4 regions of the Virgibacillus alimentarius genome follow, and region 3 is predicted to be linked to each of the others. Evidence: riboswitches for the same ligand, from Rfam matches in the RefSeq annotation. Region 3 holds a riboswitch; each other region holds the start of a gene.
What was found. Region 3 has a riboswitch for thiamine pyrophosphate ahead of J2Z81_RS12240 (acetylornithine deacetylase). Riboswitches for the same ligand answer to the same signal wherever they lie in the genome.
Positions count from the first base shown of each region.

Region 1: it holds a riboswitch for thiamine pyrophosphate, as region 3 does, so the genes downstream of both, tenI (thiazole tautomerase TenI) here and J2Z81_RS12240 (acetylornithine deacetylase) in region 3, are expected to answer to the same signal.
Region 2: it holds a riboswitch for thiamine pyrophosphate, as region 3 does, so the genes downstream of both, thiC (phosphomethylpyrimidine synthase ThiC) here and J2Z81_RS12240 (acetylornithine deacetylase) in region 3, are expected to answer to the same signal.
Region 4: it holds a riboswitch for thiamine pyrophosphate, as region 3 does, so the genes downstream of both, thiD (bifunctional hydroxymethylpyrimidine kinase/phosphomethylpyrimidine kinase) here and J2Z81_RS12240 (acetylornithine deacetylase) in region 3, are expected to answer to the same signal.

Region 1 covers NZ_JAGIKX010000003.1:141,197-149,045, reverse strand. The annotation lists gene J2Z81_RS03930 (thiazole synthase) at 1-252, opposite strand, end outside; gene thiS (sulfur carrier protein ThiS) at 254-457, opposite strand; gene thiO (glycine oxidase ThiO) at 490-1,578, opposite strand; gene tenI (thiazole tautomerase TenI) at 1,579-2,232, opposite strand; TPP riboswitch at 2,357-2,466, opposite strand; gene bioW (6-carboxyhexanoate--CoA ligase) at 2,644-3,420, shown strand; gene bioA (adenosylmethionine--8-amino-7-oxononanoate transaminase) at 3,420-4,778, shown strand; gene bioF (8-amino-7-oxononanoate synthase) at 4,768-5,937, shown strand; gene bioD (dethiobiotin synthase) at 5,934-6,635, shown strand; partial or broken gene J2Z81_RS03890 (cytochrome P450) at 6,672-7,849, shown strand, end outside.
Region 2 covers NZ_JAGIKX010000016.1:10,670-18,518, forward strand. The annotation lists gene J2Z81_RS09270 (hypothetical protein) at 359-808, shown strand; gene J2Z81_RS09275 (serine protease) at 1,253-1,420, opposite strand; gene thiC (phosphomethylpyrimidine synthase ThiC) at 1,441-3,225, opposite strand; TPP riboswitch at 3,348-3,462, opposite strand; gene J2Z81_RS09285 (lmo0954 family membrane protein) at 3,661-4,020, shown strand; gene J2Z81_RS09290 (PspA/IM30 family protein) at 4,034-4,669, shown strand; gene liaF (cell wall-active antibiotics response protein LiaF) at 4,781-5,512, shown strand; gene J2Z81_RS09300 (sensor histidine kinase) at 5,509-6,552, shown strand; gene J2Z81_RS09305 (response regulator transcription factor) at 6,545-7,177, shown strand; gene J2Z81_RS09310 (LLM class flavin-dependent oxidoreductase) at 7,211-7,849, shown strand, end outside.
Region 3 covers NZ_JAGIKX010000027.1:25,802-33,650, reverse strand. The annotation lists gene J2Z81_RS12260 (AarF/UbiB family protein) at 1-244, shown strand, start outside; gene J2Z81_RS12255 (MFS transporter) at 305-1,444, opposite strand; gene J2Z81_RS12250 (alpha/beta-type small acid-soluble spore protein) at 1,588-1,794, opposite strand; gene J2Z81_RS12245 (pyridoxal phosphate-dependent aminotransferase) at 1,992-3,164, shown strand; TPP riboswitch at 3,445-3,549, shown strand; gene J2Z81_RS12240 (acetylornithine deacetylase) at 3,654-4,985, shown strand; gene J2Z81_RS12235 (ABC transporter ATP-binding protein) at 5,016-5,786, shown strand; gene J2Z81_RS12230 (ABC transporter permease) at 5,783-6,520, shown strand; gene J2Z81_RS12225 (ABC transporter substrate-binding protein) at 6,523-7,512, shown strand; gene J2Z81_RS12220 (biotin transporter BioY) at 7,617-7,849, shown strand, end outside.
Region 4 covers NZ_JAGIKX010000024.1:36,440-44,288, reverse strand. The annotation lists gene J2Z81_RS11645 (histidine phosphatase family protein) at 1-541, shown strand, start outside; gene J2Z81_RS11640 (YcxB family protein) at 549-1,067, opposite strand; TPP riboswitch at 1,208-1,309, shown strand; gene thiD (bifunctional hydroxymethylpyrimidine kinase/phosphomethylpyrimidine kinase) at 1,444-2,274, shown strand; gene thiM (hydroxyethylthiazole kinase) at 2,274-3,068, shown strand; gene thiE (thiamine phosphate synthase) at 3,075-3,713, shown strand; gene thiW (energy coupling factor transporter S component ThiW) at 3,770-4,294, shown strand; gene J2Z81_RS11615 (acyl-CoA carboxylase subunit beta) at 4,516-6,045, opposite strand; gene J2Z81_RS11610 (enoyl-CoA hydratase) at 6,064-6,846, opposite strand; gene J2Z81_RS11605 (acetyl-CoA carboxylase biotin carboxyl carrier protein subunit) at 6,909-7,121, opposite strand; gene J2Z81_RS11600 (acetyl-CoA carboxylase biotin carboxylase subunit) at 7,156-7,849, opposite strand, start outside.

The DNA.
Region 1 (7,849 bases), on a different contig from region 3:
TTTAGCATGGCGTACTGCTTCTTGAGCTGTTTTTGCACCAGCTGTATTTGGTAGCAAGTTAACTTTATCTAAATCTATTTTTTCAAGAAAATTAGGTTGACTTGGTTCATAAATGTTCATGCGCCGGACAGTAAATGTTAAAATTTCAGATTCTGATACCTCTACGGCTTGTTTTTGAATATCAAAATTTGGATATTTTCCTGTTCCTAATAGTAATCTGGAATGAAATTGTTTATCGTTAATGGTTAGCATCTCAACCGCCTCCTACAAATTGGACTAATTCTATTTTGTCACCTTCAAAAATTTGAGTTTTTTCATGTGCATTTTTATCTAAAATCGTGTCATTATGTTCCACAATGATGACAGGGTTGTTTATGTTAAAATGATCAATAACTCCTTTAATTGTACGCACCGAATCAGGTACAGTTACAACCTCCCCGTTTACTCGCAGATTCACTTGCTCACCTCCTCTACACTACGTTGTTTTATTTAAAAAGGGGCTTCTATTTCCTCTCCCTCAAGAAGTTTGGCCATATTTAACCCGGTAATAGGTGCAAGAAGTATTCCATTCCGGTAGTGACCTGTAGCAATCGATAATCCCTCAAACAGCGGGTGTCTTCCCATGTATGGTGTTTTATCAGCTGTTTGCGGCCGAATCCCAGCCCAAGATTTTTCCCACTGTGCACAGGTTAATTCCGGAATCAGTTTGATAGCGCGCTGCATAAGCTGAACGAGGCCCTCTAAATGAACCGATTCATCAAATGTATTTGCTTCTTCGGTCGCTCCAATAACTAGCCTTCCATCTGGTTTTGGCACAATATAACAACCTTTTGAGAATATCGTTCGTATAACCGGGCTCTTTTTAACCCGGACGGAAAAACATTCTCCTTTTACTGGATACGTGTTCAACTTTATCCCTAATTGACTTAGTAATTGTTCACTCCACGCCCCCCCTGTTATAACTGTTTCATCGGCAAATATTTTGCCTATCATCGTTTGAACGCCTATGATTCTATTTGTTTCTTTAATAAAACCACAAACCTCCGTATGTTCCATCATTTCTGCTCCCAGACCTATAGCAGCATGAGCTAATGCTCTAGATAGATTTGGTGGGGAAACATTTCCATCGTTTGGGATATACATAGCCCCTTTTATATACTCAGAAAGGGAAGGTTCCCACTCTCTTAATTCGTTTGGAGCTATCCAAGATGCACTTTCACCTAGCTTTTTCTGAATGGATATGATGGATGCTAGTGAAGCAGCTTCTGCATCCGTTTTCGCTATTTTAAATATCCCATTTTGTACGAGTTGAATATCTATTCCTGTCAATTCTTTTAATTCCTCTGCAAGTTTTGGAAACATTCCCCTGCTTTTTCTAGCTAAGCGGAATAATGGGCTATCTTTTTCCAATTCTGATTGCGCACCCAGCATTCCCGCTGCAGCACTTGATGCTTTGCTGGCTAGCTTATTTTTCTCCAGCAGCAGCACGTTTCTTCCTCGCTTACTTAATTGGTAAGCAATGGAACTCCCAATAACTCCGCCTCCAACGACAATCACATCATAATGTTTTTTCATCATTCACTTCGCCTTCTCTAAACTTTTTCTATATGCTAATGTAGCTTGTATAGGATTCTTTGCGAGTAAAACCCCTGATAGAACTGCAATCCCTCTAGCACCTGCTTTAATTACTTCTCCCGTATTTTCAGGAGTAATACCACCAATAGCTATGACTGGCACCTTGACGGTACTTGTAATTTCTTGTAATTTTTCAAGTCCTCTAGGAGGTATACCAGGTTTTGATTGTGTATTAAAAATATGACCATAAAACAAGTAATTTGCACCTTTTTCCTCCGCTAATATTGCTTGCTCCACTGAATGAGTTGAACAACCAATTTGCAATGATGGAAACGCTCCTTTTACCAAAGCAATATCTGCGCTATGATGTGTGAGCTGCACACCAATTGTTTGCATGATGTATGCAATATCAATACGGTCATTAATAATGATCTTTTCTTGCGGAACTCCTTTATCTATTAATGTTTGGACAACATCCACTATTTCCTTTGCAGTCCAATTTTTTTCACGTATATGGACCCTATCAACATATTCATGAATCGTTTGTAGAATGCCAGTAAAAGTTTCAGCAGATTGTTGTCCTGTTGAGATAAGATGTAATTGTTTAGTGAATGGAATCACCTCCCGTTCTGGAATCGTAAACTTTTGTCTTATCAACGGAAATGACTTTTATATAAACAAAAAACCACTTCCGTTACGCACAGCGCATAAGGAAGTGGTTTCAGATTTTTAACATAACAAATAATTACACATACTAAACATATGTATAACATTCGATGTAATCCTCAACACGTTACTTCCCTACGCTGGCTTCAACCAGATCAGGTTCAAAGAGTCCCAAAGTAATCACTTTGATCTCAGCCTTTTTAAAAGGCACCCCCAGTGTTTATACTCAATATCTAGTTTTAATTTTTAATGTCTACTATTAGTCTAACATGTTTTAATTATGTGTCAATTACAAACGTTTTCGCTTTATATAAGAAAATTTCTATTGACAGGATAATTGTTACGCTTTATTCTACTATTGTAAACCTTATTTTTTTAAAGTTAACAATAGAAGGAGGTGTAATGCTTATTTACACAAGCGAAAAATACTTCAGCATCAGGATGAGAGCTTCAAAATATGCATCCTCAGAGCAAGATGAAAAACATATTTCCGGAGGCGAAGCTCTGTGTACATACGATAAAATAAAAGATACGGTAAATACACTGTTGGATAAAGCCTTATCTCATTCAAGGGGAGATCCTGATTTTATGCAGATACAATTTGATGTATTAAATGATCCCATTAAAAAAATCAATCCTTTATTCGTCTCTAATAATTCAGTGAATTCGGATAAAACAGGAAGGGAATTGGCATTAAAGTTTCTCGTTCAATCTGGGGTTTCAGAAAAAGCTATTGCAAAGGGATATCAACATTTAATAGATCAATCTGAATTAAGAGGAGCCATTTTAATTGATTACCAATCAGGTGAACGGGTTGATAACTCAAACGAACGTGGAATACGTGTATCTAGGATGGACTGGTTGCAATCAGATTTTGAAAGATGGGCTGCATTTTATAACCTCCCAACAAATCCAAGACTAAAAGAAGCACTCGTTCTTGCTACGAAAGTGAATGATCACCCTTTAGCCATTGCAGAATTATGTTGGTCAGATGATCCCGGCTATATAACTGGTTACGTAGCCAGTAAAAGATTAGGTTATCAGCGAATTACGAAAATGAAGTCTCCTGGTGATGAGCAAGGATGCAGAATTTTCTTTATTGATGGAACAAAATATACAAATTCTTATATTCATTACTTGCAAAAGCAACCAATTTTAATTTCTTGGAGGGATAAATAATGACAAAAACATTACTGGAAAAAAGTAAGGAACATTTATGGTTACCTTTTACGCAAATGAAAGATTATGAAAAGGATCCCCTCATTATTGAGAGTGGAAATGGAGTTAAATTAAAGGATATCGATGGGAAAGAATATTATGATGGTTTTTCATCTGTCTGGCTTAATGTTCACGGTCACCGTAAAAAAGAATTAGATGATGCAATAAAAAAGCAATTAAATAAAATTGCGCATTCCACATTGCTTGGGATGACAAATGTACCTGCAACAGAACTAGCTGAGAAATTAATTGAGATTACTCCAGAACAATTAACACGCGTATTTTATTCAGACAGCGGTGCAGAAGCTATTGAAATTGCACTTAAAATGGCATACCAATATTGGAAAAATGAAGGATACCAAAAGAAAAGAAAGTTTATATCAATGAACAATGGCTATCACGGTGACACCATAGGTGCTGTAAGTGTAGGGTCAGTAGAGCTTTTCCACCAAGTATACGGTCCTTTAATGTTTGATAGTTTTAAAGCACCTATCCCAAATGTATATCGGTCCAACAGTGAAAATCCAGACCAATGCCGCGATGAATGTTTAAATATTCTCGAGCAATTACTTATTGAAAATCATCAAGATATAGCAGGATTAACAATTGAGGCTATGGTTCAAGGAGCCGCAGGTATGATTGTTATGCCTGATGGATTTTTATCGGGGGTGAGAGAGCTTTGTACAAAGTACGATGTACTTATGATCGTGGATGAAGTTGCGACTGGCTTTGGCCGTACCGGTAAAATGTTTGCTTGTGAACATGAGGGAATCCAGCCTGATCTAATGACAGTCGGTAAGGGAATTACAGGAGGTTATTTACCAATATCTGCAACATTTACAACAGAGGATATATATAACGCTTTTTACGATGATTATGAAAAGCTAAAAACACTTTTCCATGGACATTCTTATACCGGAAATCAACTTGGGTGTGCAGTAGCGATTGAAAATTTGCGGTTATTTGAATCAGAAAAAATCATCGATCGTGTAAACGAAAAAGCAGAAGAAGTGAAAACATTACTGTATGACCTAGAACTACTTCCCCATGTAGGTGAAATAAGACAACTTGGATTAATATGTGGGATAGAATTAGTTAAAAACAAAAAAACAAAGGAACCGTTCCCTTTCAATAGTCGAGTAGGCTATCATGTTTCACTAAAAATGAGGGAATTAGGAATGATAACAAGACCGATGGGAGATGTCATCGTTTTTATGCCGCCATTTGCAAGCAGTAGTGATGAATTAACTGAAATGGTGAAAATCATGAAGAACGCGATTGTTGAAGTAACACAAGGAGCAGCTACAATTGACGCTTGATCAATGGCTCACCCAACGTCTCGAAAAGACAAAAAATGCTGGTTTATATCGACAGTTGCGAATCATGCATCATGGACCTCGCCCTCAAATGCTGGTAAACCAAAAAGATGTGCTTGTGTTCTCATCAAACAATTACTTAGGAATGGCTAATAAAAAAGAATTAATTGATGCTGCCAAAATCGCTTTAATTGAATTTGGAGTAGGAAGTAGTGGTTCACAATTAACAACAGGTCATTCGTATTGGCATCACAAGCTCGAAAATCGTATCACTACATTTAAGAAAACAGAATCTACGCTTCTTTTCTCAAGTGGTTATTTAGCGAACATCGGTGTCTTATCAACCGTGCCTGAAGAAGGCGATATTATTTTAAGTGATCAGCTGAACCATGCCAGTATTATTGATGGATGCCGTTTATCAAAAGCTGACACAGTGATTTATAAACATGTTGACATGATGGATCTTGAAAATAAATTGAAAAGGACATCTAACTATAAAAGACGATTTATTATCACAGATGGTGTATTTAGCATGGACGGGAACATAGCACCATTAGATAAAATTGTTGCACTAGCAAATCGTTATGACACCTTTGTCATTGTAGATGATGCACATGCGACAGGAGTCCTTGGTAAAAATGGACGGGGAACCAATGAATATTTTGACGTTGAACCTGATATCGTCATTGGTACCATGAGTAAAGCAATAGGAACGGAAGGTGGCTTTGTTACAGGTTCAAAAACATCCATCGATTTTTTACTAAACCACGCAAGGAGTTTTATTTTTCAAACGGCAATTGCCCCTGCCATTTGTGCAGCATCCTATACAGCAATAAATAGGATAGAAGAAGATAAAAAACAACGCTCCCTTTTGCTAAAAAAAATAAAGACGGTAAAAACAACACTTACAGAAATGGGATATGAAGTAAGAGGGGGAGAAACACCTATTATACCGGTATTGATTGGGAGTGCCGAAAAAGCAGTGCTATTTGCTGATAAACTTTATGAAAGAGGCATTTATGCCCCTGCTATTCGCCCGCCAAGTGTACCATATGGACAAAGTAGAATCCGACTAACGATCACGACAGAACATACGGAAGAAAACATCAAAAAGTTGTTACTATCATTTAAAGAAATAGGAAAAGAGTTGAATATCATATGAAAGGATTTTTCATAACAGGTACTGATACGGATGTCGGAAAAACATTAATTTCATCTGGTCTTGCAGCTATATTCAAGGAAAAAAATATGGATATAGGTGTATACAAACCCTTGTTAAGTGGTGCTTCGCGGTATCATCCTAATAGTGACACAAGTCTTCTTAAGGAAATGGCACAGACCAAACTGTCGAATGCATCGATCACGCCCTTTCAATTTAAAGAGCCATTAGCGCCCTATGTAGCTGCTAAGTTAGAAGGACGAAGCATTTATTTAGAGGATGTCGTAGCACACTGGAAAAAGATCCAAAAAAAGCATGATTATTTCATAGTTGAAGGTGCCGGTGGTATATCTGTACCATTGGGTGAAGATTTTTTAGTCAGCCATTTAATTCAAGAATTACAACTTCCAATCATAATCGTTGCCCGTTCAGACCTTGGTACTTTCAATCATACATTTTTAACAGTACAATACGCTAAAGAAATGAAACTGAACATTGCTGGCATCATCATAAATGGAATAGACGATCCACCTAATCTCGCTGAAAAAACAAATCCAAATTTAATCGAATCTTTTTGTAAAGTACCAATCCTGGGTATTTTACCAAAAATGCAAGTAGTTGATGCACAAGATTTTAAACAAATTATAAAAGACAATATTGACACCGCTTCACTTATTCATCAAATGCAACAGAACGGATGATTGAAAATTATTTAAATCAATGAATGGAGGATTTTCATGTCAAGCCCCAATCATTTAACGAGGGAAGATCTAATTTCTTTCCCTCTAAATACGCATCAATTTATCAACAATCCTTATCCGACCTACAGCCATATACAGTCCATACATCCGGTGTATTGGAACGCTAAACGAAAATACCGCGGATGGTTTATAACCGGCTACAACGAAGCAAAAACAGCTCTAAAGGATAGCCGGTTAGAGAACCGAATTCCTTTACCTGTAATGACAAAGAAATACCAACATCTAAGAAAGCTACTGACAAATATGTTACTCTATAAAAATCAAATGGACCATATCAGGATTCGCAAAATAGTCAGCAAAGCTTTTTCTCCAAGGAGGATTAGTTATTATCAACCTTATATAAAGAATACCGTTCATGAACTACTAGAAGACTGCACAAAACAAAGGAAAAAAACGATTGATATCATTTCTGATTTTGCATTTCCATTAACTAGTCTTGTGATCGCTAAACTATTAGGGATACCCGAAAAAGAAAGACACCATTTTAGAAAATGGGCTATTCAATTAGTTAAAACGATTGATTTATCCCGGTCAAAGGTAGATATACAAAAGGGAGAATATCTCATTGAAAGATTAATGAAGTACTTTCAACATCTTATTCATGAAAAAACGAATAACCCTGACCATGACTTAATCAGTTTATTGATAAAGGATGAACAACTAACAGAAGAGGAATTGATTGCAACCTGTATTCTACTCGTTATTGCTGGTCATGAAACAACCGTTAATTTAATCTGTAATAGCGTTTATTCATTGCTAAAACACCCTGATCAATTGTTAAAATTGTAAGAAAATCCAAATTTGATTGACACAGCCATCGAAGAATTTTTACGTTACGAGAGCCCTACACAATTAACTGCTCGTATAGCCTCTGAAGATATGGAATTAGGTGGAAAATCTATAAAAAGTGGGGAACATATATACATATTATTAGGGGCCGCTAATCGAGATCCTAATACATTTTATATTCCTGACACACTTGATATAACAAGAAAACCTAACCCTCATCTTTCCTTTGGCCATGGTGCCCACTTCTGTATTGGGGCTTCACTTGCCCGGATGGAGGCAAAAATAGCACTTCTTGCACTAATACAACAAAAGCCTAACATAAAACTACAATCCGATAATATACAATGGCGAAGGCTTATTGGTTT
Region 2 (7,849 bases), on a different contig from region 3:
CTTTATTGCTAGGAAATTATATGCTTTACGTCACATGTAAAAAACTAAAAAACTGCTAAAAGGGTAGAAAAGATGTTTACTTTTATTACACAATGAAATCTACAGAAGAACGGTTTGCCGATTTTCTTTAATATATCCCTCACAATATAAATAAATTCCTTTTTTTATATTTCCGTTTTATAAAATATGCTACAATAAATTTCAGATCGCTCAAAATATAATAACTATACTGTTTTACATTCCATTACACAATTGCTATTCCTAAATCTTTTGAGCACGGATCACGGATATAATAAATAAGCTCACATATGAAATGGAGTTGCTAAAGCAGATGAATGTTGATTAGAGGTGGATGACTATGAAACTAAAGTATATCATGATAATTTTAGGTATTCTTCTATTGGTTGGGTGTAGTAACAGCGATTCTGAGGAAAACAAGCAAGCCGATAAAACTGATGCGGAACAAAGTGAACCAACTAAAGTAGATCAGAATGCTTCTATTGATTTTAAAGAAGTTATCATAACGATTGTAGATCAGAAAAATGTAACGATCGAAGGGAAAATAAAGGCAAAAAATGCTTCAGCTTTTTATCGTGTGGAACATGATTCTGTCCTGGTAGATGAAACGGAACTGGATTTTAAGCAAATGGATGAGGGGTGGAGTGACTTTGATATTAAGTTAACACTCTCTGACAAAGTTGTGGAATCAGGAAAATTACCGGCACTAAAACTATATGGAAAAGATAAATATGGCAACGAATTATATCCAAATTATCTGCCAATTGATTACATCCGACAAAGTTATTAATTAATCAAATATAGAAAGCGGTGTGTTAACATACCAGTTTGTCAAAATTCTGGAAAGAAATGGACATGGGTGCAAACAATTAAAACAATAGTACGGCTGAAGTGTCCATATTGTGGGTCAAAACAACATGAAACGGCATCATCAAGGAAAAGGAGTCCCATTTGCTCGCTCCGTTACTGATTGTATTGCCAGTTAACGCACTATTAGATTTAACTTGGTCAAAATTTTTTATATTTCTGACTGCTATGATTATCGTTATAATAGGAACATATCCTCTCACGTTAAAGCTATTCAATGATAAAGAACCTTAATGGTAAGGTTTATGCCAAAAATAAAACGCAGGTATCTGCGTTTTATTTTTGAGTATTAAGCGAAAGCGTGCTGGCGGGGCAAATATAAAAAGCGTACTGGATTATTATAACCATCTTCAATAGAATCTTTGTTTTAGTAATAAAATACTTCTACCTTGTGGCATTTTTTACATTTATTAAAGTTGGGATGGTATTTAAATTGATGATTACAATTTTTCTGGATGTTTTTTAATCGGTTTTCTAAACGGGAAATATGCTTTAATGCAAGCTCAATTTCTTCTTCAATCTGTTGCACTTCCATGTCATTCATTCCCCCAGTATTTATTGATAAATTGTTCCACCTGACTTTTTGAATTCTTCAGCTTTTTCTTGCATCCCTTTTTCAATATCTTCTTTAGTGAATAATTTATTTTCTTTTGCATAGTTGCGTATATCTTGAGAAATTCGCATACTGCAAAATTTTGGTCCACACATGGAGCAAAAATGAGCTGTTTTTGCATTCTCGGCAGGGAGTGTTTCATCATGATATTCCATTGCACGTTCTGGGTCTAACGAAAGATTAAATTGATCTCTCCAACGAAATTCAAAACGCGCTTTTGAAAGGGCATCATCACGCTTTTGTGCATTAGGATGGCCTTTAGCTAAATCTGCTGCATGTGCAGCGATTTTATACGTAATAACACCTTCACGAACATCGTCTTTATTAGGAAGCCCCAGATGTTCTTTAGGTGTGACATAACACAGCATAGCTGTTCCATACCAGCCAATCATCGCTGCTCCGATTGCAGAAGTAATATGATCATATCCTGGTGCAATGTCAGTTGTTAGCGGACCAAGTGTATAAAATGGAGCTTCACGGCAAATTTCAAGTTGCTTATCCATATTTTCTTTAATCAAGTGCATTGGTACATGTCCAGGACCTTCTACCATGACTTGAACGTCGTGTTTCCATGCTAGTTTAGTTAATTCCCCCAGTGTTTCTAGCTCTGCAAATTGTGCTTCATCGTTTGCATCAGCTATCGACCCAGGACGTAAGCCATCTCCTAGAGAAAATGCAACATCGTAAGTTTTCATAATTTCACAAATTTCTTCAAAATGTGTATATAGAAAACTCTCTTTATGATGGTATAGACACCATTGAGCCATAATGGATCCGCCCCGAGAAACAATGCCTGTCTTTCTTTTTGCTGTTAATGGAATATATCGGAGTAAAACCCCTGCATGAATCGTAAAATAATCAACTCCCTGTTCTGCTTGTTCAATTAAAGTATCTCTGTAAATTTCCCACGTAAGGTCCTCTGCTACACCGTTAACTTTTTCCAACGCTTGATAAATAGGAACAGTACCAACAGGAACGGGTGAATTTCGAATGATCCACTCCCGGGTTGTATGAATGTTTTTTCCTGTAGATAAATCCATGATCGTATCAGCACCCCATCGGGTAGCCCATGTCATTTTTTCAACTTCTTGTTCGATAGAGGAAGAAACAGCTGAATTCCCAATATTCGCATTTATTTTTACATGAAAATTTCGCCCAATGATCATTGGTTCTGTTTCTGGATGGTTTATATTAGACGGAATAATAGCTCGTCCACTAGCCACCTCATCACGTACAAAAGCCGGATCCATATTTTCTCTAATAGCTATAAACTCCATTTCCGGTGTTATCTTTCCATTCTTTGCATAATGCAATTGGGTGACATTTTGTCCTTTTTTTGCTCTTAAAACATTTGGATTTATTCTTGGAAAAATATTGCGGTCTGCTCTTGGATCATTTTCCATTTTAAAACCATTGTCTTCTGGTTTTATTTTTCTTTGTTCATATTCTTCGATATCACCTCGTTCATCTATCCATTTACTGCGAAGTGGAGAAACTCCTTTTCTAATATCGATATCATAATCTTGATCTGTGTAAGGGCCACTTGTGTCGTACACACGCAGCGGCGGATTTCTCTCTTCTCCGAAGGTACCAGTTGTAGGACTTAAAGCAATTTCTCGCATTGGTACTTTTATATCCGGTCTTGAACCTTGGATATACACCTTTTTACTACCAGAAAAACTGGACATAATCGAGATATTTTTTTCATTCAATGACGATTTGGACATAAAAAAACCTCTCCTTTTTTTGTTTTTGAAGGACGAGATTCTAGATATACAAGCGTAGATTTTTTGAGAAATGAAAAGCCGGTTCCAAATGGATGGACCCGGCTGAATGTACGATGGCATTATCTGTAATTGCTTAACTTTCCTACGCTGGTATGAACCAGATCAGGTCCCAAGAGTCAAGAAACCTCATAGCGTTTCTTTCTCAGCCCAGCTCATTGGACTCCCCTAGTTAAATATTCATTTTGAGAATAGTATAACTAATTTTTTAGGAAAGTCAAGTATATAAACAATTTTTTGACAGTAGATTTTTATTTTTTCGTCGGATATAGAACAATATACATCTTAAGTCTTAGAACAAAATATAGCTCCGGCTCATTACGGTTTGTATGATTTTCAAATAAACTAGATCAAGTAAAGAAAAAGGAGGCGAAATAGTTGAAAAAGTTTTTGCTTTTTGTCGCAGGATTAGCAGCCTTGTTTATTTTGCTAATGAATATTGGACCAATGGTTTTATTAGGTGTCAGCATTTGGCTGCTTTATATTGTTTTTAAACAATTTCTTAAAAGTAATTCTACAGCAGGAAAGATTGGCTGGGTTATTGCTGGATTAGTCATTTTTGGAGTTGCTTTATCTAATATATATGCAGTATTAGGCATTGTTGCAGCATATGTATTATATGTGATCTTTACAAGCTGGAAAAGTGATGAAAAAGAATTAGGGACTGGACAAGTTTTGGATGCAGATGACCCATTTAAAAATTTTGAAAGACAGTGGGCAGAGTTACATAACCATTAAAAGGAGTGCTCAAATGACAAATATATTTACTCGTATAAAAGATTCAATTGCAGCAGATTTACATCACATGATGGATCAAAAGGAACAAAAAATTCCGATTGCGGCGTTGAATCAGTATTTACGTCAAAGTGAACAGGAAAAAGAAAAGGTCAGAAAGTTAGTTGAACGCCAGTATCGACTAAAAGGTGAATTTTCCAAAGAGTACCTTAAAGCGAAAGATTTCGCTGATAAACGATTAAAACAGGCAAATATTGCCGAAAAAGCTAGCGAAGAAGAAATGTACAATTTTGCAATGAAAGAACATGAAGAATATCAGGGACGAGCAGAGAGAATGAAAAACTCCCGGGAAGAAGCAATAACACAACTGGAAATACTAGAACAAAAGTATGAAGAAATGAAGCATAAATTAAAAGATATGCATTTGCGCCGGATGGAATTAATGGGACGTGAAAATATAGCGCACGCTAACCACCAAATAAATCTTGTAGTGAGTGAGGAAGCGGATCGTCCATACGCACGTTTTGCCGAAATGGAGCAATACATTGAAGGATTGGAATATAAAGTGAATAGTTCGTACTATAGAAGCACGTTTGACCGTAAGATTGCACAACTTGAGAAGGAAATGCAAGAAAACGCATCAGCGAAGTAAGTCCAATGTCTTTGTCATGCAGACGAAATTAGAAACATGGTATACTACTAAGACGCAGGCATACTGCGTCTTTTAAATTCCAAGCTAAATAACCAGAAAGGAGTTCCCTACATGTTTAAACGATTAACAACAGACACTTTGAATTGGATTATTATTATTGGGATGATTCTGTTTGTTATTGAAGTGTCCTTTTTTCATGGAGGGTTTATTTTTTCTACGTTATTTTCAGGTGCGCTCGTATACATAGGTTGGAAAAAATTTACACAATTATGGGGGAAAATCTGTTTTTGGATTGGTACAATTACCCTAATTTTTAGTGTGCTAAACATAATTGCCATACGATTTTTAATTGTAGTTGGTCTTATTATACTGATTATTCATTATGCGAAATCTAAAAATGAACCAGAGCGGATTGAACCGATAATTGAATTAGATGAAACAAAAGAAAATATAAGGGAAATAAAAATCACACCAGTATTGGATGCTGGGTTATTTGGTGATAAAGAAACAAGTGAAAAAGCATTTGCTTGGAGAGATATCAATATTCATGGATTCTTTGGTGATCGGGTCATTGATCTTAGCAGTACTGTTTTACCTGATGACACTTCAGTCATTTCCATAAGGCATATGATAGGTAATATTGTAATTTATGTACCTTATGAAGTTGAAATATGTATTCATCATAGTTCCATTTTTGGACGTGTTACCATTTTGGGAAATTACCACGGTAAATTAATGAACCAAACCATTTCCTATCAAACGGAAAATTATGTTCATACGGATCGCCGTGTTAAAATTATGACGTCTTTGTTATCTGGTGACATCGAGGTGAAGCGCATATGAATGTTGTTTTACGTCATGCCATGATAGGAATTGTTTTTAGTGTCTTACTTTCTCTTATCATGATGGGCTTTACATTTCTTACATTTCCACCAGAAGAGTGGTCGGTCCTAATGGAACGAGATGTCTGGGATATGCCTTTTCTCTTATTTGCATTAATCATTCCTGTCATGATTGGTGCTATTACCGGAATATCCGTTGGCTTGTATTGGCACAAGCGACTTCACCGTATCGATCGACAGCTAGATGAGCTAGTAAAAGGACAAAAAGTGACCATTTATGATGCACCAGAAAAAGAATTCATACAAATACAAACAAATATAAGGCAGCTAAGAGAGAAGCTGAATAAGCAAACAGAGCTTAAACAGCGTCAAGCGACTGAGCGTGCCCATGAGCGAGAAAGAACGTTACAGGAAGTAGTGATACAGGAGAGAAATCGTCTTGCCCGGGAGTTACATGACTCTGTCAGTCAGCAATTATTTGCTGCTTCCATGATGATGTCAGCAATTAATGAATCGACCCCACCCGAAGATCATGCTATCCAACAACAGCTTACGATGGTTGAGAAAATGATTAATCAATCACAGCTTGAAATGCGGGCTTTATTACTGCATTTACGACCTGTAGCCTTAAAAGGAAAATCATTAATCGACGGCATCAATGAATTGTTAGGTGAACTTACCCAAAAGGTTCCAATCGAAGTTGAATGGAAGGTGGAAACGTTACATCTAGATAAGGGAATTGAAGATCATTTATTTAGAATCTTACAAGAGTCCATTTCAAATACACTTCGGCATGCAAAAGCATTAACCATCCATGTTATGTTAATCGAACGGGATAATATTGTTATTTTACGTGTTGTTGATGATGGTGTTGGATTTGATATGGAGAAAACCCATACCAGTTCTTATGGACTGCAAAATATGAAAGAGCGTGCACATGAAGTCGGGGGAACCTTTAAAATTGTTAGTTTACCAAACCAGGGCACACAACTGGAAGTCAAAGTGCCACGATTAAGATATGAGGATGATGGTAATGATTAAAATATTATTTGCTGATGATCATGAAATGGTACGGATTGGTGTTTCATCCTATCTTTCAGCACAGACAGATATGGAAGTAATAGCAGAAGCGGCTGATGGTGGAGAAGCTGTACAAAAAGCCTTGGAATTAAAACCAGATGTAATATTGATGGACCTTGTTATGAACGAAATGGATGGTGTCGAGGCAACAAACCAAATTATAAAAGAATGGCCGGAAGCGAAAATAATTATCGTTACAAGCTTTCTTGATGATGAAAAAGTATATCCTGCACTAGAAGCTGGTGCTACAAGCTATATGTTAAAAACATCAAAGGCTAGTGAAATCGCCAGTGCAATTCGGGCTACATTTGATGGACAATCGATTTTAGAACCTGAGGTAACAGGGAAAATAATGAACCGGATGAGAGAAAAACAAGTTGATTATTTGCACCATCAATTAACAGGTCGTGAAATGGAAATTTTACTACTGATTACAGAAGGTAAAACGAATCAGGAGATTGCTGAACGACTGTATATTACAATAAAAACGGTGAAAGTTCATGTGAGTAATATTTTAGGAAAGCTTGAAGTACAGGACAGAACCCAGGCTGTTATTTATGCATTTAAACATAATCTTATAGATTAAGTACTATCAGTAGAGAAGGAGCGTGTGAAAGACATGAAATTAAGTATTCTTGATCAGGCACCGATTTCAGCTGGGAAAACAGCGCAGGAAGCACTAACAGCTTCTGTAAATCTAGCCCGATCAGGCGAAAAATTTGGTTATACCCGCTACTGGATCGCGGAACATCATGACATAGGAGGATTAGCATGTCCAAATCCAGATGTGATGTTAGGTATAATCGGAGCACAAACAGACAGCATTCGTATTGGAGCAGGAGCTGTATTATTGCCGCATTATAAAGCCTATCGAGTAGCGGAAACGTATAATCTACTGGCAACATTGTTTCCAGGACGTATTGATCTAGGAATCGGACGGGCACCGGGCGGATCCGCAGAAGCTACAATGGCACTCTCGGATAACTATTTAGAAAAGGTCCGCGAGTACCCTGATTTACTGGATGAATTATCTCAGTTTTTAAATCAAAGTTTTCCGAGAGCGCATATGTTTTCAAAAATAGTAGCCTCGCCTGTTCCAGAGACAGCTCCACAACCTTGGTTGCTTGGAACAAGTGAAAAAAGTGCAATTTTAGCTGCCGAAAAAGGAATGCCATATACATTTGGCCAATTTATGAGTAAAGAGGATGGACCAAAAATTATCCGAAATTATAAAGAAAAATTTGTTCAAATACATCCT
Region 3 (7,849 bases):
TCCTTCAGACATCCACCTTAAAAATATTATTTTACTGCCCGAAGGAAAAATTAAAATTATTGATGTTGCCAGATTTAGACAAACGAAAGATTGCCGCCAATGGAAAGATTTAAAGAAAGCTTTTTTTAAGTTTTACAAAAAGAATTTCTTTCCGAAAAAAATTCCTGTATTTTTATTAAATTTCATTGCATTTTTATATAAAAAGGTAAGTTTCTCATTGCCTGTTGTATACACTCTTTTTTAAACAAAAAATGCCGTTTGCACGATTGCTTTATCGTCAAACGGCATTTTTTTGAGGTTGTAATTATTTTTTCTGTGATCCTTTCGAAATAACCCATACAATGAGTGCAATCAATAACATAAGGCCAGCACTAACTAAAAATGGAAGCCCTAATACTTCAGCAACGGTTCCTGAAATAAAAGAACCTGCAACTGCCCCTAGCGAAAAGAAGGCATAAAAAATACCATATGCTTTCCCGCGATCGACTTTGGAAGATGTTTCTGCAACAATTTGATTCATCGAAGGAAAGACAAGTGCAAATCCGCCACCATAAACGATCATAGCGAAAATACTGCTAAGGAAACTAGGGATAAAGCTCAGCATTGCAAGTGCGATAGCGATAAATGCAATACCGGTTAAAACAAGTCCCAGAGATGCGTACCTGTCATAAATTTTATTGATTGGTGTTAAAAAGATAATTAAAGCCACGATTCCAAAAATACTTAAAAGCATTCCGGTTGTTTCGGATGTAAGACCTAAATCATCCACTTTTAAAGGAAGTGCAAAGGCCAACGTGCCATTACTTACCATTAATGCAAAAGCAGCGAGGGAAGCTTGCATCAGGAGCGGATGTTTTAGGAGAGGAATAAAATGTTTCAGAGCAACTTTGTTTCTTTCACTGGAAACGAAGGATTCTTTAATAAATCTTGCTATTAATATAGAAGATATGATAAATAAGCCTGAAATCATTAAAAAAACAGATTCGACGGAAGCCCGTGCTGCCATAATTCCGCCGATAGCGGGGCCTATAATAGCGGCAATCCCAATACTCGCTCCGGTAAAGGCCATTGTTTTTCCTCTTGATTTATTGCTAGACATATCACCAACATATGCAAAAGCAGCCGGAATTAATATTCCTCCCGCAAGCCCGTGCAGGAGTCGGAAAATAAAAAGCTGTTCGCCAGTTTGTGCGTACGGATAAAAAAATAAAACAATGGCAACCGTAACCATCCCGGTAAGCAGCATTCGCTTACGTCCAAATCGATCAATCCAATGGCCGCCAACAACATTTCCAAGCATATTTGTAAGGGAATAAACTGCGACAATCGCTCCTGCTAAAATATGAGAAGCCCCTAATCCGAGTGCATAAGGGGTGATGATTGGCAACTGTACGAATGTATCTAAAAATGCAACAATGATAATGAAATAAAGTAGCTTGTTCATGTAATCGACCTTCTCTTTCTCTATACTTCTTTCATTATAACGCTCCATAAGTTGCCTGTCACTTTATGTATGATAAGATTCATTTTTTTGTAATAAGACTGTCTCATAGGAAGATAATCTCCTTAAAGACAGTCTCATTACGGCTACGAATTGTTCCTATTGTTCATACTTTCTTCGGCGATTTGGATCATTCGTTTGACCATTTCGCCACCTACCGATCCATTTTCACGTGCAGTTGTGTCAGCTCCAAGCTTTACATCAAATTCATTTGCAATTTCTTCTTTCATTGCATTTACTGCATTTTCCGCTTCAGGCACTGACAATGCATTTTTGCTTCTGTCATCCGCCATCGGTAATCCCTCCTTGGGATCGTTGAACAATTGGATGAACAGGATCACCTGTTCATCCTTTATTTTAAGCAGAAAACATTCTTTTATCCGTTCCAAAATATGGGGATATAAAGTAATTTTCAATCAAATTTGAATCTTTACAAAATGAATAGAAATCGCTATGATAGTACCAATTATGGACATTGGGAGTGTTTACGATGTGGACATTTGAGCAATCGAAAACGTTAAAACGTTTACCAGAGCAATTTTTTGCAAAACTTGTTCAAAAAGTGCAGCGCCTGAAGGATGAAGGACATGACGTGATTAATCTTGGGCAAGGAAATCCTGATTTGCCGACGCCGCCTTCAATTGTAAAGGCCTTGCAAAAAGCAGCTGAAGATCCGGTCAATCATAAGTATTCACCATTTAGCGGCCATACATATTTTAAAGAAGCAGTAGCAAAATTTTATCAGAGGGAATATGGAGTGGAAGTAGATCCAAAAAGGGAAGTATCCATCCTTTTTGGAGCAAAAACAGGCTTAGTGGAGATTAGCCAATGCTTATTGAATCCAGGTGATTTGGCATTACTGCCTGATCCGGGCTATCCGGATTATTTGTCTGGTATGGCGCTTGCCGATGCAAAACAAATATTGATGCCATTGTTAAAAGAGAATCATTTTTTACCTGATTACCATGCTATTTCTGAAGAAGACGCAGAAAAGGCCAAACTTCTTTTCTTAAATTATCCAAACAATCCTACGTCAGCAACTGCGACAAAGGAGTTTTTTGATGAAACGGTAGCTTTTGCAAAAAAACATCATCTATGTGTCGTTCATGATTTTGCCTATGGGGCGCTCGGTTTTGATGGGGAGAAGCCGCGCAGTTTTCTCCAATCAGAAGGAGCAAAAGAAATTGGAGTCGAAATGTATACGATGTCAAAAACATATAATATGGCAGGATGGCGCGTCGCTTTTGCAGTAGGCAATCCATCTGTAATCGAAAGCATTGATTTAATCCAGGATCACTTGTATGTAAGTTTATTCGGCGCCATTCAGTATGCGGCGGCCCAGGCACTTCTTGGAGATCAGACTGCTGTAAGAGAACTGGTTCAAACTTATGAGCGCCGGCGCAATCGTTTTATCAAAGCAGTGAAGGAAATTGGCTGGAAAGTGGATATGCCAAAGGGGACATTCTTTGCCTGGCTTCCGGTTCCAAGTGGGTATACTTCACAGGAATTTGCTGATTTACTGCTTGAGAAAGCCCATGTTGCTGTGGCTCCTGGAAATGGATTCGGATGTACAGGTGAGGGATATGTACGGGTTGGACTGCTTGATTCAGAAGAAAGATTAGAGGTAGCTGCCAAACGCATAGGAGAATTAGGTTTGTTTTAGGAAATAAAGGACTTGCGTTAAAGCAAGTCCTCCCTGAATTTAAGTCGAAGGTCGATTTGATTTGCTGTATTTCTTCTCATCTTTTGTTTTCATTGCATTTAACTCTTCTTTGCTTTTGTTTTTTGTTTTCGTTTTATCTTTTGCCAATGAAAATGCCTCCTTTATATTTAGTATGGTACACTTCATAAAAAATAATAGGTTAAAAAATTTTTCCCTTGTTTAATCTTGCAATCCATGTATAATTGTTAATGAATTCAAAATAAAATAATCGATTTAAAATGATCACCTCTAGGGGAGCTTTATGAAGCTGAGAAAGACGCAAACAGTCTTGACCCTTGAACTTGAACTAGTTAGTACTAGCGGAAGGAAGCGGTGTGGTATTTTGTATATTTTTGTATTGGCAACAATACAGATATTTGACGTACGATACATGCTAAAGCCACTTTCTTCGTGAAAGGGCTTTTTTTAATGGAAATGGAGGATTATCAAATGGAAAAAGATATCCAATCGATTATGAAGCAGGTAGATGAGAGGCAAGAAGAACTGCTTGATTTATTAAAAACATTAATTCGTTTTAGGACACCTGCACCACCAGCACGAAACACGGAAGAGGTACAAGCATATATTGCATCATTTTTAAAAAACAAAGGTTTTGATATTGACACGTGGGATGTATATCCGAATGACCCGAATGTTGTCGGAGTATTAAAAGGAAAAGAATCGGATGCTTATCAGAGCCTAATGATTAATGGTCATGTTGATGTTGCAGAAATTGGAGAGGATGAACAATGGGAAGTTGATCCGTTTATCCCGGTTGTGAGAGATGACGTGATCATTGGACGCGGAGCAGCAGATATGAAAGGTGGGCTTGCTGGAGCTTTATTTGCGATTCAACTGCTTTTTGAAGCCGGCGTTGAACTGCCGGGAGATCTGACTTTTCAATCGGTAATCGGTGAAGAAGTTGGAGAAGCAGGTACACTGGAATGCTGCAAGCGGGGTTATGAGGCGGACTTTGCCGTTGTTGTGGATACGAGTGATTTAGAGATTCATGGTCAAGGCGGTGTGATAACAGGGTGGATTACGATTAAAAGTGAGAATACGTATCATGATGCGACCAGAAGAAATATGGTCCATGCAGGTGGAAATTTATTCGCAGCAAGTGCCATTAATAAAATGGTGAAAATTTTAAATGGTCTGGAGGACCTGGAGCGCCACTGGGCTGTGACGAAAAGTTACCCTGGTTATCCGCCTGGAACAAATACGATTAATCCCGCTGTAATTGAAGGGGGGCGACACGCAGCATTTATTGCAGATGAATGCCGCCTATGGATTACAGTTCATTATTATCCAAATGAAACACATGAAACGGTGGCTAAAGAAGTAGAAGAGCACATCCTAAACGTCGCTGCAGCAGACCCATGGCTAAAGGAAAATCCCCCTCTTTTTACATGGGGAGGAACGTCTATGATTGAAGATCGCGGCGAAATTTTCCCTTCTTTGGAAGTGGATGAGAATCACGAAGCAGTGAACCTTTTGGCAAATTCACATCAACATGTTACAGGTGCAGAAGTCATTAAAGGTGTTTCTCAATCTGTAACAGATGGTGGCTGGCTTGGAGATGCAGGTATTCCAACAGCTATTTATGGTCCTGGTGATACATTCAATGCACATAGTGTTAATGAACAGCTTTCCATTTCACAATTGATAGACTACACAAAAATAATGATTAAATTTATTTATGAATGGACACATACAGCTAAAACAAAACAAGGAGTGTCAGCCAACCATGATCCATCAGCAGAAAATGCAAGCTCGATGTAAAAATAGCCTTCAGAATGTGAGGGAAATCAGATGAGCAAAGCCGTACTCGAATTTAAAGATGTGTCTTTTCAATATCAGGAAACGGACAAGTCAATAGATCTGCTTGATTCACTTCACTTCCGGGTTTTTGACGGGGAGTTTATCAGTATTATTGGTGCGAGTGGTTCAGGTAAATCAACGTTGTTCCGTCTGATTACTGGCCTAGAGCAGCCTGTGAGTGGATCGATCCATATAAACGGGGAGCAGCGGCCAAATCGACTAGGCAGTGTTGGTTACATGCCCCAGCAAGATTTACTCATGCCATGGCGCACTATCTATGAGAATGCTGTATTGCCGCTCGAGATAAAAGGTGTTAGCAAGCAGGATGCACATCAGCAGGTTGTGAAAGGATTGAAAGAATTTGGGCTAAGTGGGTATGAGCAGAACTATCCAAGCGACTTATCCGGTGGAATGAAACAGCGCGTATCTTTTTTAAGAGCTGTCTTAAGCGGTTCCAATATCTTGCTGCTGGACGAGCCGTTTAGTGCACTGGATGCGATGACAAAACTGTCGATGCAGGAGTGGTTGCTTGCGCAGTGGGAGAAAAGAGGCCAAACCATTTTATTTATTACCCATGATGTAAATGAGGCATTATTTTTATCTGATCGTATTTTTATTTTAACAGAGAGGCCCGTAAAACAGCTCAAAGAAGCAGTTGTCCCAATGAATCGCCCACGAACCTTAAGTGGTCTTCATGCTCCGGAAGTAACAAAAATGAAGGAGCAGCTAATTGAACAACTTCGAGAGAGGATTAGCCTATGAGAAATTATCTCCCCTCGATTTTATTAATTGCTGTTTTCGTCATCGTTTGGGAGGTTGGGGCAAGGATTGTTAATACGGAATTTATTTTACCAGCTCCTTCAGGAATTGGACTCAAACTTTGGGACTTAAAAGGATTGCTCTTGAAAGAACATCTCACGTCCACATTACTGATTATTGTGATTGGGCTTGCCATTTCCATTGTGCTTGGAATTGCTCTAGCGATTACGATGACGCAAAGCAGCGTAATGGAAAAAACATTTTATCCGATTATTATTACATCACAAACAATTCCAATCATCGCACTTGCTCCAATTTTTGTACTGTGGTTCGGGTATTCGATATGGAGTAAAGTCGTTGTGACAATTTTAATCACATTTTTTCCGATAACGGTTAGCACATACGACGGGCTGCGTTCCAGCAGTAAAGAGCTAAAGGAATTGCTGTTAACCATGGGGGCAAGCAAAAAGGATATATTTTTCAAATTAGATGTTCCTTCTGCTATCCCTTACTTTTTTTCTGGCATGAAAGTGGCTGTACCGCTCAGTGTAATCGGCGCTGCTATTGGTGAATGGCTGGGCGCCCAAGAAGGACTTGGCTACTTCAGCAGAAGAATGATGACGCAGTTTGACGGTGCGGGTGTGTTTGCACCGATTGTCATCCTATCATTATTAGGAATTATTTTCTTTTTAATTGTAATTATGTTCGAAAAAAAGGCATTAAAATGGAGGAAATAACATTGAAAAAAGCATTGGTATTATTTATATCTATAGCTCTAGGAGCTACTCTTACGGCATGTGGGGATAAAGAAGCAACAGGAAAAGCAGATGAATTAAAGGAACTGGACGTTATGCTTGATTGGTATCCGAATGCTGTACATAGCTTTTTATATGTAGCAAAAGAAAAAGGATATTTTGAAGAAGAAGGGCTCGACGTATCGATTCAATTTCCGGCAAATCCGACAGACCCGCTCAATTTAGCGGCTTCCGGAAAAATAGATATCGGATTTTATTATCAGCCGGATGTCATTATGGCAAGAGCAAATGAAGACATCCCAGTAAAGTCAACAGGTGTTGTTGTTCGTTCACCACTAAATCATCTTGTGTTTAAAGAAGATAGTCCTGTACAAACACCGAAAGATTTTGAAGGCAAAAAAGTCGGCTACCCAGGTATTCCTTTAAATGAAGCTATCTTAAAAACAATGGTGAAAAGTGACGGCGGGGATCCAGAAGCAGTTGAAATGGTCAATGTAGAATTTGAATTAGGATCTTCACTTATTGCTGACAAAGTAGACGGTGTGATCGGAGCTTATATTAATCACGAAGTTCCGGTGCTTGAAAGTAAAGGGCATGGGATCGCATATAATAATCCTGTTGATTATGGTGTCCCAAGTTACTATGAACTAGTAGGTGTAACAAGTGACCAAACATGGGAAGACGAGCAAAAAAAGATTGAAGCATTTTGGCGTGCAGCAGAAAAAGGATATGATTTTATGGAAAAAAAGCCAGACGAAGCGTTGGATATTCTGTTAGATAATCAGGACGAGGCTAATTTCCCGCTGGATGAGGAAGTGGAGACAAAAAGCATGGAAATTTTACTGCCAAAAATGGAATCTGAACATGGTTTTGGAAGCCAAAGTGAAGATGCATGGCAAGAGACAGCTGATTGGCTGAAGGAAACAGGATTAATTGAAGAAATACCAGAGATGGAAGATTTGTTTGTAGAATAGCGAAGCTTTAAATCTATCGTAAACGAAATAAAATGAATGTTGACAATCAGCCTCTATACTGTATATTATTCTAGTAATAGAATGATAGAGAATAGAGGTTTTTTATGATGAAGTTACGTGATATGATGTACATTTCTTTATTTGCAGCAATTGTTGGTGTATTAGGTTTCTTCCCTCCAATACCACTTCCGTTCAGTCCCGTACCGATTACCGCTCAAACACTTGGAGTGATGCTAGCCGGAGGGATTTTAGGAGCACGTCGGGGCGGTCTAAGTTTACTCTTATTTATCATCCTTGTTGCCATTGGTACGCCACTTTTATCAGGTGGAAGGGGCGG
Region 4 (7,849 bases), on a different contig from region 3:
AGAAGTCGTACAGGGGCAAATGGATACCCCTCTAAATGAGAGGGGAATAGAACAAGCCAAGGAATGTGCTAATCAGCTGGTGAAAACGAAGTATGATGTACTGATAACAAGTCCTTTGCAACGGGCAAAGCAGACAGCGAATATTATCAATGAAAAGCTCCAAATTCCGCTCATTGAAATGGAAGCATTTGTAGAAAGGTATTACGGGGAAGCACAGGGTATGACAAAAAGAGAGCGACAGGCAAAATATCCAGATAAAGATTATCCTAATCAGGAAACACGGGGAGCCCTTCGGAAACGCGTAATGGCTGGTCTGAATGAGATCATCGAGAACAATCAGGGTAAGCATATCCTGCTTGTCGCACATGGAGCTGTAATTAACACGATCTTAGCCACCATATCAAATGGAAAGATAGGTTCAGGGAAAACAAAACTAATTAATGCTTGTATTAGTAATATTACCTTTAACCAAGTGGAATGGAGGATTCAAGACTACAATATTGTTTCTCATCTTTCCGCATATTGCGAAAGAAGTGAATAGAGATTTGTTACTTAAGGTTTCTAATGAAATTTTTAATCATATTGTTGTATTCCGTTATCTCTTTTTCATTCATGTGATCCGGCTGTTTCGGAATAATTAATCCTTCTAAATCTGTTACATATAAAAAGTAATGTTTATTATCTTCGCTTACCTTTTCAAATTGATTCCAATTAAAATGGGAGGTAGAATGTTTTGTTTCTCTATCTATTCCATTCTCGGAAAAAGTCATTTGACAGGGGCCAAGTATATGTGAATAATCATTGTTTTGCAGTTTATTCTTTAATTTACGAAAAGTCATAGATTTATATAAATATGGAAATAGAAAAAAATAGATCATAGCTATTATTAGAATAAATATGGCCGATAATAAAGAAGTCTTTACAAGCAATAGCATTCCAAGGAGAATGATGATGGTTGTAATCCATTTAAAGTATTTAGCTTTTATATCATGTGTGCGCGAATTATTAATAACATCTTCTTGAAAGGCTAATAGGTCATCAAATTCAAGATTAAAGTTTACGTTCATTATGATAAGCTCCCTTTTACATAAATCATTTTCCACAATAAAATATTACTTGAAAACTATTTTTTATTCAACGTATTTCATCTAGTTGACAATTAGGTGTTATCATGATTAAGTTAAGATATAACGCATAATTAAATAGGAAAGTCCACTAGGGGTGCCACATGGCTGAGATAAGGTAAAATCCTCAACCCTTCGAACCTGATCTAGTTCAAACTAGCGTAGGAAAGTGGAGAACGGTTATAGTATATGAAAACAGCTATACCTTTGTATACGTATATCAAGCCACTCCAATTTCCTGGTGTGGTTTTTATTATGAAATTACCTTATCTCCATTTTTCCTTCATAGGGATTTTCCATGAAAAGGGGTTAATAAACGATGAAATATGCAACTTCTTCTGCACTTACGATTGCTGGTACGGATCCAACTGGTGGTGCAGGGATTCAAGCAGATTTAAAATCATTTCAGGAGCGAGAAGTTTATGGCATGAGCGTTGTTACGTCGGTCGTAGCACAAAATACATTAGGCGTTCAATCTATCGAACATCTATCTGTTTCATTTATAGAGAAGCAACTTGAAAGTGTTTTTAATGATATTGTACCAGACGTTGTGAAAACAGGGATGATCGCCACACCTGAAATGATGGAAGTAGTTAGTCATGCAATCAAATCTAACCATGTTCCATATGTTCTTGATCCAGTCATGGTTGCTAAAAGTGGAGATCATTTGATGGATAAAGAATCAAGACAGACGATCCGTGAAGCATTAGTTCCGTTGTCTACTGTTATTACGCCAAATATACCAGAGGCAGAAGAACTATTGGAAGTGTCTATTCAATCAACCGAGGATGCAGAAATTGCTGCCAAGCGAATAGTCGAGGAGTTAGGAGCACAATCTGCTATTGTGAAGGGCGGTCACTTTGCTGGAGATGCGATTGATATATTATTTGATGGGAAGAAAATTTACAAATTCCCGACAGAACGAATTAATACAAAGCATACACATGGAACAGGATGTACGTATTCCGCAGTCATTGCAGCAGAAATAGCAAAAGGAAAATCAATTTATGAATCTGTTGCGATCGCTAAGCAATTTATAACTGACGCCATTCGATTCAGTTTAGAAATAGGCAGGGGGAACGGACCGACAAACCACTGGGGTTATCGTTTGCAGGGAGTTCCGGAAAATAAAACGAAAGAGGCTAATTAATGGACTACATCACAGCAATAAGAAAACAAAAACCATTGATCCATAATATTACGAATATCGTTGTTGCAAATTTTTCAGCAAATGGATTATTAGCAATAGGTGCATCGCCTGTAATGGCAAATGCTCCTGAAGAAGTGGAAGAGATGGTAAGCCATGCTAATGCGCTGGTGTTAAATATTGGAACGTGTACACAAACTCAAGTGAGAGCCATGCTTCTTGCTGGGAAAACTGCTAATGATCAAGGGATTCCTGTTATATTAGACCCAGTTGGAGTCGGGGCAACAAGTTTCAGAAAACAAGCAGTAAAGCAAATTTTGGGTGAAATTAATGTATCTGTTATTCGCGGAAACACAGGGGAAATAGCTATCTTAGGGGAAGTCGGATCAGAAATGAAAGGTGTCGATGCATCAACAGATCATATCAATCCCAATATACCGAAGCAAGTTTCAAGAAGATATGGTTCAATCGTTATTACGACAGGAGAAACTGACGTTATTACGGATGGTGAAAGATATTCATTATGTAAAAATGGTGTACCCATGCTGCCAAAGGTTACTGGATCTGGCTGTTTACTGACTGCTATCATTGGAGCTTTTGTTAGTGTAGCTGATGATAGGTATCATGCGTCTGTAAACGCAGTTAGCAGTTATGGAGCAGCATCAGAAATTGCTATGGAAACAGTGAGTGGCCCAGGAGCTTTCTCAGCTGCTTTAATGGATAGCCTTTATAATTTAACAAATCAGGATGTTACGAAACGAAAAAGAATACAAATGTTCACAGCTCAGGAGGATTAACCTTTTATGATCAATGAAAAAGATCTTCTACTCTATTTTATAATGGGAAGTGACAATACAAAGCGCAATCCTTCCCAAGTATTACAGGAAGCCATCGATGGCGGAGTTACCATTTTTCAGTATCGGGAAAAAGGACTTCATGTAAAAAAAGGCGAAGATAAAATTCAGCTTGGAAAACAGCTAAGGAAGATATGTCAAGAAAAGGGAGTTCCATTTATTGTTAATGACGATATCGATTTGGCTATCCAGCTTGGTGCTGATGGAGTTCATCTGGGACAAGGAGACGAACCAATTAAAGAGGCTAGAGAAAAACTTCCAAATAATTTTCCGATTGGTATTTCTGTATCAACTATAGAAGAAGCAGTACTAGCTGAGCAGCAAGGAGCTAGTTACCTCGGAGTAGGCCCAATTTTTGAAACGGCAACAAAACCAGGTAAAAAGCCTATTGGAATTCAGACGATTAGAGATATTACGGAGAAAGTTAACATTCCAATTGTAGCTATTGGCGGGGTAAAAAAATCCAATGCTATGCAAATAAAAAAAGCAGGAGCGGCAGGTATATCAGTGATCACGGCAATTAGTCAAGCAGGGGACGCTGAGCAAGCTGCAAGAGAACTGCGAGAACAATTAGACAAGGTGCAGTAAATATTGTCGATATTTCCCGGGAAATATCACATTTTGCGGAAAAAGGGGAATACAATGTGAATCGAACAAGACTAATTACAACAATGGCAGTTTTCGTTGCTATAGCGACAATCGGTTCCCAATTACTCTGGTTTCCTGCAGGGGTTGCAAAGGCATATCCAGTACAGCATGCGATCAATGTTATGGTGGCAATACTATTAGGACCAGTTCCAGCTGTTATAATCGCTTTTGTGACGGGGTTGATTCGTAATATGCTTGGACTAGGAACAATCATTGCTTTTCCGGGGGGGATGATTGGTGCCTTCTTAGCTGGTATTTTCTATAAACATTTTGGCAAAAAAATAATGGCTGTGATTGGAGAAATTGTTGGAACAGGGCTGATTGGTTCCTTGTTTGCAGTCCCGTACGCGAATATATTAATGGGAAGTTCGATGGGAGCCATGGTGTTTATGCCTTCATTTTTAGTAAGTAGTATTTCTGGTGCCTTTATTGGTTATTTTATAGTAAAGCGAGTGAAACAAACAAATCATTTCCAATATTATGCAAATAATGGAAAAAAAGAAGGCAGGCATTTTGGTTAGGAACACCACCATTATGTAGGGCGAGGGTCCAAGGGTGGCATTACGTGATATAAAGATGCGGGGCAATCGTTTTTGCAAAGAAAAGAGTATAAGGTTCATGAAAAGTGCCAATAAAAGGATTAGAAATGGAACTTTGCGCTTGTTATTAAATTTCACTTGGATAACGTTTGTAAATGGATTTATGAAAAAGCACCTTGAAAATGATCAAGGTGCAAATTCATTCATACGGGAAGTACGCCATGTTTTCTCTTTGTAAATTCTACATTTTTTGATTCATAAGCTTTAAAACGCTTTCCTAATTCCCCTCTTAACTGATCTGGTTCTACAATTTGATCGACAACCATTTCAGATGCTAAACGATAAACGTCAATATCATCACGATATTCTTCTTGTTTTTCCTTTATAAACCTTTGTCTTTCTTCTCCTTCTAATGATGCTATTTTATTTGCATACACTGCATTTACCGCTGCTTCCGGTCCCATCACAGCAATTTGTGCTGTTGGCAATGCTAAAACAGCGTCTGGTTCAAATGCAGGTCCAGCCATTGCATAAAGACCAGCCCCATAAGCTTTTCTAACGATTACTGAAATTTTTGGAACCGTAGCTTCACTCATAGATGCCAACATTTTTGCACCATGTCTAATGATACCTTGACTCTCCACTTTTGTACCTATCATAAAACCAGGCACATCCATAAGGAAGAGCAGGGGAATATTAAATGCATCACATAATTGTATGAATTTCGCAGCTTTGTCTGCCGAATCTGGAAATAATACACTTCCTTTTTGGCGTGGCTGACTTGCAATAATACCTACAACTCCACCTTTAATACGGGACAATCCCGTTATTATTTCTGGTGCAAATAACTTTTTAATTTCACAAAAGCTGTTTGTGTCGATAATCTGATCGATCAATTCTTTCATATCAAAAGGTGTATTTTGGTTAGCTGGAATAATATCCTTGATTGTTTTATGAAACGCTTTTTGGGCGGGAACTGCAGCTTTTTTCGGTTTGCTTCTAAAGTTAGCAGGGAAGTACGTTAAATAGTTTCTTGCAAATTCAATGGCTTCTTCTTCCGTTTTAGCAAGAACGTCTCCGCAACCGGATACAGCACAATGCATTTTTGCACCGCCCATTTCTTCTAGAGTGACTTTTTCTCCAATAACCTTTTCAGCCATACGAGGGGATCCTAAGTACATGGAGGCATTTCCTTTCACCATAATGACAATGTCACAGAAGGCAGGAATATATGCGCCTCCAGCGGCAGAAGGACCAAATAATAGACAAATTTGAGGAACGCGGCCTGACAATTTTATTTGATTGTGAAAAATACGGCCCGCCCCGCGGCGGCCAGGAAACATTTCAATTTGATCAGTTATTCTCGCTCCAGCTGAATCGACTAAATATAACATTGGCAGTTCTAATTTTAGCGCTGTCTCTTGAATACGAATAATTTTTTCAACTGTTCTTTTTCCCCAAGATCCTGCCTTAACAGTCGAATCATTTGCCATCACGCACACTTTTTGGCCATTCATTTCTCCAATCCCTGTAACGACACCATCGGACGGTAACTCATCATCCATGCAGTTAGCAAAAAATGCATCCTCGATATCCAGTCCCTTATCGAAAAGCAAATTTAGTCGTTCTCTTACAAATAGCTTCCCACGTTCTTGATTATTTTTATGGTACTTTTCTTTTCCACCTTTTTTAATCGTATCGACTTTTTCTGTTAATTGTTCTACATAGGACATAGATATGTATCCTCCTTGTTAGTCTCCTTTATAAACAGGTTTTCTCTTTTCTTTAAAAGCACGTAAACCTTCTAATCGATCTTCAGTACGGATGGTTTCTTTATAACTGAGATGTTCGATCTCCAGCCCGGTTAATAAATCAACTTGCATGCCATTATTAATAGCAATTTTAGCCTGTTGAACCGCTATCGGTCCATTGCTAGCTATATCCTTTGCTATTTCTATTGACCTTTCTATTAACTGACTTGGTTCAATAATTTCTTCGACTAAACCAAGGTTTCTTGCTTCCCTAGCCGTTAATTTTTTTGCTGTATATATAAGTTGTTTGGCATTGCCAATGCCTATTAAACGCGGCAGTCGTTGTGTTCCCCCTGCACCGGGGATAATAGCTAGTGATGTCTCGGTTAACCCCAAATGAATGTGTTCGGCTGCTAATCGAATATCACATCCTAAAGCTAGTTCTAATCCTCCGCCGAAAGCAACTCCATTTAAAGCGGCAATAACAGGCATCCGCATTTGTTCAATATTTAGCACGGTATTTCCGATGCTGCGTACAGCTTCGATGACTTCCTTGTTATTCATGCCGCTTCGTTCCTTTAAGTCAGCTCCAGCACAAAAGGCTTTTTCACCGACACCAGTAATAACCGTACAATAAATAGAATCATATTCACTTATTGAAAAAATAGCATCATTGATTTCTTTTAGTAATTGCCGACTCATTGCATTTGCTGCTTCAGGCCGATTTAGTTTAATAATGGCAATATGATCGTCTCTCAGTTCTACTTGAACAAGATTTGACATGAATAAAAGGCCTCCTAATCTATTAACACTTTAGCCCTCAGAGGAGAGCTAAAGTGCTCGGATTATTCTATAATTACAAGCACATCACCTTCATTGACAAAATCGCCTTCATTAACACTTAATTCTTTTACTATTCCTTCTTCATCAGCAGCAATTGGGATTTCCATTTTCATTGATTCTAAAATAACAACGTCTTGATCTTCTGTTACGGTGTCACCTTTACTAACTACGATTTTCCATACGTTTCCTGCCATATTTGCTTTTATTTGAGTCATTTTAATACTCCCCTCATGTTGAATGGTTCTCCGTTTATTTCACTATCGGTAAATAATGTTCTTCAACAAAATCTGTTGTTGTGTTACCTGAGATAAAGTGTTCATGATGAATAACTTCTTTTAACATCGGTATATTTGTCTTAATCCCTTCAATTTTATAGTTTTGTAGTGCATCATTTAACCTTGATATTGCCTCATTTCTGTTATTTCCTGTGGCAATTAATTTACTTATCATAGGGTCATAAAATGGAGTTATCTTGGAGCCTTGTTCAATCGATGATTCAACTCTAATATATTTTGCGGCAGGCTCCTCATATACAGTTATTTCCCCTGGTGATGGAAAAAAGGTAACAGGATCTTCTGCATAAATACGTACTTCAATTGAATGGCCTTGGATCTCTAAATCATTTTGATCCAACCTCAATTTTTCTCCATTAGCGATATCAATTTGCATTTTTACAATATCCAGTCCCGTAATTTCTTCAGTGATTGCATGTTCAACCTGTATTCTTGTATTCATTTCCAAGAAATAAAACTGTTCATTTTCATCTACAAGAAATTCGATCGTACCTGCGTTTGTATAACCAATTTCTTTCACTGCTTTAATTGCGGCTTCACCCATTTTTTTTCTGGTTTCTTTTGATATAAAGGAAGAAGGGGCCTCTTCAACTACCTTTTGATTTCGCCGTTGTATCGAACATTCTCTTTCAAATAGATGAATTGCATTA